Regions from separate parts of the Streptomyces sp. NPDC012769 genome, predicted to be linked through region 1. Evidence: riboswitches for the same ligand, from Rfam matches in the RefSeq annotation. Region 1 holds a riboswitch; each other region holds the start of a gene.
The links. Region 1 has a riboswitch for cyclic di-AMP ahead of ACFY7C_RS16020 (C40 family peptidase). Riboswitches for the same ligand answer to the same signal wherever they lie in the genome.

Region 1 (2,191 bases):
CTCCTTCCCCTTTGTCCTCGCGAGCCGGGTCGCGAGCCGCGCCGCGAGCCGGATCGCGCTCCGGGGCGCGATCCGCTCGCCCGTCGGACCATTCACTGCTTCGGGCGACAGATATCCGTATATGCCGGTGGATCGCCGTCCAGGGCGGCACGATCGGTGGCACTCTGACGCGAAGCGCAATCCGGGCCCGGCCCGGCGGGAAAGGGACAGCGTCGCCATGGCAGACCACCTGGAAGCAACCGTCACGCTGCCGAGCGATCCCGCTTCGGTCTCGGCCGCGCGGCGACACGTCGCCGAGGTCCTCTCCTCGTGGGGACTCGAGAGCGGGACCGACACCGCGGACGCGGTCCGGCTGATCGTCTCGGAGCTGGCGACCAACGCCGTGCAGCACACCTTCGGGCAGTCGCCCACCTTCACGGTCGACGTCCGCCTGGAGCGGGACGAGCTGCTGCGCATCGGCGTCACCGACAGCCATCCGCGCTGGCCCCGTCGCCTTCCGGCGGCGGTCCAGCAGGACAACGGCCGCGGCATGGTCATCATCCGCTCCCTGACCGCAGAGGCGGGCGGCCGGCTGTCGGTGACGCCGACGGCCGAGGGCGGGAAGACCGTGTGGATCGACCTGCCCTGGCCGGCGGCGGTTCCCGGCTGAGGACAGGTCAGCCGACCCGGCCGTAGAGGACCTTCGACGACCAGATCCGGTCGAGCTTCACCCACGACCCCTTCTTGGGTGAGTGCCAGATCTTGTTGTTTCCCGCGTAGATGCCGACGTGGTACACCCTTCCACCGGAATGGAAGAAGACGAGGTCGCCCTTCTGCCGGCTGGACGCGGAGATGTGCCGGGTCTTGTTGTACTGCTGCTGCGCGGTGCGGGGCAGCGTCTTGCCCGCCTTCTTGTACGAGTAGAGGGTGAGGCCCGAGCAGTCGAACCTGCTGGGGCCCGAGGCTCCGTACTTGTAGGGCGATCCCTTCTTCGAGGCGGCGATGCTCAGGGCCGTGTTGGCGTGTGAGGTCGCGGCCTGGGCCTCTGGCGCCGCTCCTGGGGCGAGCAGCGTGCCGCCGACGGCGGCGAGGGTGAGAGCCGAGACGGCTCCGGCCCGGGACAGCAGGGACGGGACATGAATCTGCGCAGTCATGCGCAACCCTTCGTCAGCCGCCTGTGAAGGATGACCTGTCGGGTTCGGGCAGGCGAAGATGCCCGGCCGCGGCTGCGGCTTCACCCCGAGGAACGCCCCGCACCGTGCGAGTCGTCCCGTGTTGCTCGGGTCCTCCACTCCTGCCGATCCACTCCTGTCGACCAGACGTCCGGGACGGCGGCAGGACTCGGCGTCCGCCCGGACCGCCCCGCCTCGGGTGGCGGGGGCTTGTCGTCGACAGGGATCTTGACCCACAGCCTGGCCCAAATCCGAGCTGAAACGGCGATTTGTGAGGCTCCTCACGACTGATCCATTCGGGTGGACAGTCAGGTTTCGTGATCTTCGATGTTTGCCCGGCGAGCCCGTCACCAGGGGTGGAACGCCCTATTGCGCCAGATGCGTACACCCGTTGCGCAACTCACCTGAGTTCCATGTCGATACATCGACTACGCCGAACGAGGGAGGGTTTCTGCGGTCCGGGTGCCCCGAGTGGACCTCGACACGACACGCGGCACTGTCAACTCGCCTGGTCTCCCGGGACGGTGACGCGCCCCGATCGGCGCTCTCCGTCCAACGTCCGCAGCGCACGCGCCAAGGTGTCGGCGTGCACCTCGCTCTCGCCCCGCAGATGCATGAGCGTCAGCGCGTCGCGCAGCGCCGCCGCGCGCCCGACCAGGGCCTGGGCCGCGCGCAGTGCCCCATAGGTATGCGAGGTCCTGGATGGATTGATTCGGCCCAGAAGGTCGAGGACTTCGAGGTACGCGTCGACGAACTCGCCCTCGGCGCGGGTCAGTGCGGGCAGCGGCGGCAGCTCCGGGAGCACGGCGGGCTCACTCCTTCCCGGCGCCGACGGGCCCGCGGCGGCCCTCGACCACGTGGTCCACCAGGCCGTAGGCGAGCGCGCCCGCCGCGTCGAGCACGGTGGTCCGGTCGATGTCGGCGTCGACGCGTTCGCGGTCCTTGCCGGTGTGCTCCGCGAGCAGTCCGGCGACCAGGGCGCGCTGCCGCAGCAATTCCCGCGCGTGGATGTCGAGATCGCTGGGCTGCCCCTGCAACGG
Region 2 (2,191 bases), on a different contig from region 1:
CGCCCTCGGTGAAGCTGTCACCGATCGCCGCGTACGACCCGAATGCGTTCTTGTCTCTTGATGTCGAATCGTCTGCCACGGGAGCACATCTTTCCTCTCCCGATGTGACCTACGCGACCGTAAGAGGGGTTGACGCCGGGTGACATACGCCACCGATAAAGATTGTCCCAAGCCGGAATACGCCGGGGGCCCGGCACGCGATGTGCCGGGCCCGGGGCGGACGTGGTGTCGGACGGGGCGTCAGATGCCCACGCCGTGCTGGCGAAGGTAGGCCAGCGGGTCGACGTCGGAGCCGTAGCTCGGTCCCGTGCGGATCTCGAAGTGCAGGTGCGGGCCGGTGGAGTTGCCGGTCGAGCCGGAGAGGCCGATCTGCTGGCCGCCGCTCACGGACTGGCCGGCGGAGACGGACAGCGAGGAGAGGTGGGCGTACTGCGAGTAGGTGCCGTCGGCGTGCCGGATGACGACCTCGTTGCCGTAGGCGCCGCTCCAGCCGGCGGAGTGGACGGTGCCCGGGCCCACGGCGCGGATGGTGGTGCCGGAGGAGGCGATGAAGTCGACGCCGGTGTGGTAGCCGGAGGACCACATGGAGCCGGAGGCGCGGTACGGGGTGGAGATGCCGCCGGCGACCGGGGCGACCCAGCCGGAGGAGGTCGCGGAGGACGAGGACGAGGACGACGAGGAAGCCGTGGACGCCGAGGCGGCGGAGCCCGTGTCCGAGGAGCGCTCGGCGGCACGCGAGGCGCGCTGCTGGTCGCCGGAGGACTTCGCGGCGGCCTTGGGCTTGGGCGCGGCCTTGGCGGGGGCCTTCGGCTTGGCGGCCGGGGCCTTGGCGGTGGACTTGGCGCCGAGCGTGAGCTCCATGCCGGGAAGGATCAGCGAGGGGTTGTCGCCGACCACCTGACGGTTGTCGCGGTAGAGCTTCTGCCAGCCGCCGGCGAGGTCGTGCTCGTCGGCGATCTTGGACAGGTAGTCGCCGCGGACGACGGTGTACGTCTTCGGGGCGGCCTTCTTGCCGGCGGTCGCCGCGGCCGGGGCCTTGGCGGGGGTCGCGGCGGCGACGGCCTGCTGCGGGGTGGTGGTCGGGGCGGCCTTCTCGGCGGCGTGCGCGCCGGTGGCGCCGATGAGCGGGAGGGCGACGACGGCGCCTCCGGTACCGGCGGCCACGAACCCGCGGGTGATCGGGTTGACCTTGGGACGGCGGTGCTTACCCTTCGCGGGCATGGCGAATTCCTCTCCGTCGCCTGCGAGGTGAGCTGTCGGGTTCGGACTGGAGATGTCCGGCCGCGCGGTCGCGCGGCTTCACCCCGAGCCATCCTTCTTCGAGGGATCGGCGTACTACCTGGGTCCCCCGCTCCTGCCTCGTACGGGTCGGTGCGGATTCCGGGCGGCGGCAGGATTAGGCGGTCCGTCCGGATTGAGCGCGACGCTAGACGAGGGGGGTCGACGGGAACAAGCCACTGTTTTCGCCAGGCTCGCGATTCCGGGATATCCGTCCGGAATTCCGGTCACCCTCCGTGGATGACGGCCCCTCGATTTCCCTTTCCAGAAGGGAATTTGGAAAAGACGATCAGCAACGGTCCGTCACCTCTATGACGCTGCTCACGCCGGGATCCCCATCTCCCCTGCAATCAGGGCGCGTTATATCTAAACCCTCAATTCGGACAGAACACCCATTCCTGCCCGAGGGGGTGCGCAGGGGGTCTCCCACCTGGATGATTGCCCCGGGAACCGATCTCGAGACCAGGAGCAACCGTGACGCAAGCGACGACCGAGCCCGAGCTCACCGGCGTACGCAACTTCCGCGATCTGGGCGGGCTGCCGACCGTGGACGGCCGGACCGTGCGCCCGGGACGACTCTTCCGCAGCGGCCACCTGGCGCACGCCACCGCCGAGGACGCGGCCTTCCTCGCCGGCCTGGGTCTGCACACGGTCTTCGACTTCCGCAACGAGGCCGACCGGCGCGTGGAGGGGCCGGACGTGGAGCTGCCGGGCGTGCGGAACGTGAACATACCGCTGAGCGACCCGGCCGACGGCAAGGAGTTCTGGGCGCTCGTCCGCTCGGGCGACCTGGCCCAGCTGCGCGAGCTGCTCGGCGACGGCAAGGCCGCTGCCCGTATGTCCGATTCCTACCGGAAGATGATGGTCCAGCGGACCTCCGAGCACAGCCGCATCCTCCACGCGATGGCCGAGG
Region 3 (2,191 bases), on a different contig from region 1:
TACGTGCCCCGCCGGCGGATCAGCCCCGCCTATCTGATGGACGCGGCGAAGGAGACGGCCTGGCTGGTCGCCTGGTGGAAGGCCGGCCGCCTGTCCCGCCCGTGACCTGAGCCGCCACGCCCCGGACGGGGCCGACCGGACGCGGCAGGCCGCGCCCACCGGAAGGCGGGCGCGGCCTGTCGTGTCGGGACGCTCGGCTCAGTAGGCGCCGAAGACGTTGTCGATGGAGCCGTAGCGGTCGGCCGCGTAGTTGCAGGCCGCGGTGATGTTGGCGACGGGGTCGTACGGGTCGAAGGGCGTGCCGGCCACGTGGTAGGCGCGGAAGGTGGGGTCGATCACCTGGAGCAGCCCCTTGGAGGGGGTGCCGGCGGCGGCGTTGGAGTCCCAGTTGTTGATGGCCTGGGGGTTGCCCGAGGACTCGCGCATGATGTTGCGGTAGATGCCGTCGTAGCTGCCGGGGATGCCGTTGCGGGCCATGACGTCCAGGGACTCACGGATCCAGCCGTCGAGGTTGTCGCCGTACGTGGCGGCCTTCGCCGGGGCCGCGGCCTTGACCGCCGCGGCGGGGCGGGCGGCCGCCGCGCCCTGGCTCGACGAGCGCTTGGTCGCCGCCGTGCGCTCGGCCTGCGCGGGCTTGGCCTGCTTGCGCTTCGCCTCGGTGCGCGGTGCGGACTTCGCGTCGACGCTGAGCTTCAGACCGGGCCGGATGAGGCTCGGGTTGTCGCCGACGGCGGCCCGGTTGTCGCGGTAGAGCTTCTTCCAGCCGCCCTGCACCGAGTAGGCGTGAGCGATCTTCGAAAGCGAGTCGCCGCGGACCACGGAATACTTCACAGGACCGGCCTTCGCGGCCACCTGAACGGTCACTGCCTTTTCGACTGCGACGGAAGGCGTTCCCTGCGGGGTGACCGCTCCGGCACCCGTCGCTCCGACGAGCGGGAGGGCGAGTGCGGCGCTGCCCGTGAGGCCGGCGGCGGCGAGGCCACGGGCGAGCGGGGTGTTCTTGGGGCGACGGTGCTTCCCGTGTCCACGCATGGCGAGTTCCTCTCCTTCGCCTGCGAGGTGAGCTGTCGGGTTCGGGCAGGAGATGCCCGGCCGCGGTGCGCGCGACTTCACCCCGAGCCGTGTCCGAGGGGCCGGACACGGCGGAGAACCTGGGTCCCCCGCTCCTGCCGGAAGGGTCGTGAGTGCGGTTGCCGGGCGGTGGCAGGATTCGGCGTTTCCGACCGGTTGCCGGGTGACCGTATGCGAAGACAAAGCGCGAGAACAAGACGGAAATTAAGCAAAGCAAATAGTTCTCGACGATCACGGAAAAGGATCATCCGGACCTCTCACCCCCGTTCCGCCAATCCTTTTCCCCACACCCGAGTTTGACGTCTCGCCAGCCCCCGGGTGCGGCGGCACACCTCCCCACCCGTGATTCAGATCACCCCGGTCGCGACAGCAGCCTTTTACGTGTGAAATACAGCCCTTGCGGGATTCCACTCGCCATTCCGGTATTGCAGATGAATAAGCCGACATCATCCGATTTGCCCCTGCGGCCAGCCCGCGCTCTCGGGGGCGGCAGCGCGTAGCGTGGAGGTGTCGGGTGCCTTTCGGGCGGCACCTCGCCCTCCCGGGCCCCGACGGATGATCATGGACCGTTCGCGCGCCCGTTCCCGCAGGGCCCGCCGGGTCGTCGCGACCCTCGCGGCCGTCGTCGCGACGGCCGGCGGCGTGCTCGCCGGCTGTGCCCCCGCCTCGGACCGGGGCACCGAGGGGACGACGCCCGCTCCGGCGCCCACCTCCGGGCCGCCCGACCGTCCCGCTCCCCCGCCGCAGACGGCGCCCGCGCCCCCTCCCACACCACCCCCCACCCCCTCACCCGAGGCCCGGCCTCGGCCCGCCGACCTGGACATCCCCTCGATCGGCGTGAGGGACCTGCGGGTCGTGCCCTACGAGGGGAAGACCGACGACCGGGCCGGCACCCGCATACAGGACCGGGGCATCGCCGCGAGCCCGTACGGGCAGCGCGGCGGCGTCGGCCCCGGCGACATCGGCAACTACCAGGTGACGGCGCACCGCCTCTCGGCCGGCGGACCGATGCGCGACCTGCCGGCCGTCGACGTGGGCGACCGGGTGTTCGTGACGGCCGGCCGCGAGGTGTACGAGTACCGGATCACCGAGACCCGCACGACCTCCTTCCGCTCGGCCC

Region 2: it holds a riboswitch for cyclic di-AMP, as region 1 does, so the genes downstream of both, ACFY7C_RS04925 (peptidoglycan DD-metalloendopeptidase family protein) here and ACFY7C_RS16020 (C40 family peptidase) in region 1, are expected to answer to the same signal.
Region 3: it holds a riboswitch for cyclic di-AMP, as region 1 does, so the genes downstream of both, ACFY7C_RS02370 (transglycosylase SLT domain-containing protein) here and ACFY7C_RS16020 (C40 family peptidase) in region 1, are expected to answer to the same signal.

The regions. Positions count from the first base shown of each region.
Region 1 covers NZ_JBIBCP010000003.1:145,616-147,806, forward strand. The annotation lists gene ACFY7C_RS16015 (ATP-binding protein) at 218-649, shown strand; gene ACFY7C_RS16020 (C40 family peptidase) at 657-1,133, opposite strand; cyclic di-AMP (ydaO/yuaA leader) riboswitch at 1,137-1,336, opposite strand; gene ACFY7C_RS16025 (hypothetical protein) at 1,651-1,956, opposite strand; gene ACFY7C_RS16030 (ATP-dependent Clp protease proteolytic subunit) at 1,964-2,191, opposite strand, start outside.
Region 2 covers NZ_JBIBCP010000001.1:1,104,063-1,106,253, forward strand. The annotation lists gene ACFY7C_RS04920 (SGNH/GDSL hydrolase family protein) at 1-79, opposite strand, end outside; gene ACFY7C_RS04925 (peptidoglycan DD-metalloendopeptidase family protein) at 241-1,221, opposite strand; cyclic di-AMP (ydaO/yuaA leader) riboswitch at 1,226-1,384, opposite strand; gene ACFY7C_RS04930 (tyrosine-protein phosphatase) at 1,753-2,191, shown strand, end outside.
Region 3 covers NZ_JBIBCP010000001.1:511,271-513,461, forward strand. The annotation lists gene ACFY7C_RS02365 (hypothetical protein) at 1-105, shown strand, start outside; gene ACFY7C_RS02370 (transglycosylase SLT domain-containing protein) at 199-1,032, opposite strand; cyclic di-AMP (ydaO/yuaA leader) riboswitch at 1,037-1,226, opposite strand; gene ACFY7C_RS02375 (class E sortase) at 1,633-2,191, shown strand, end outside.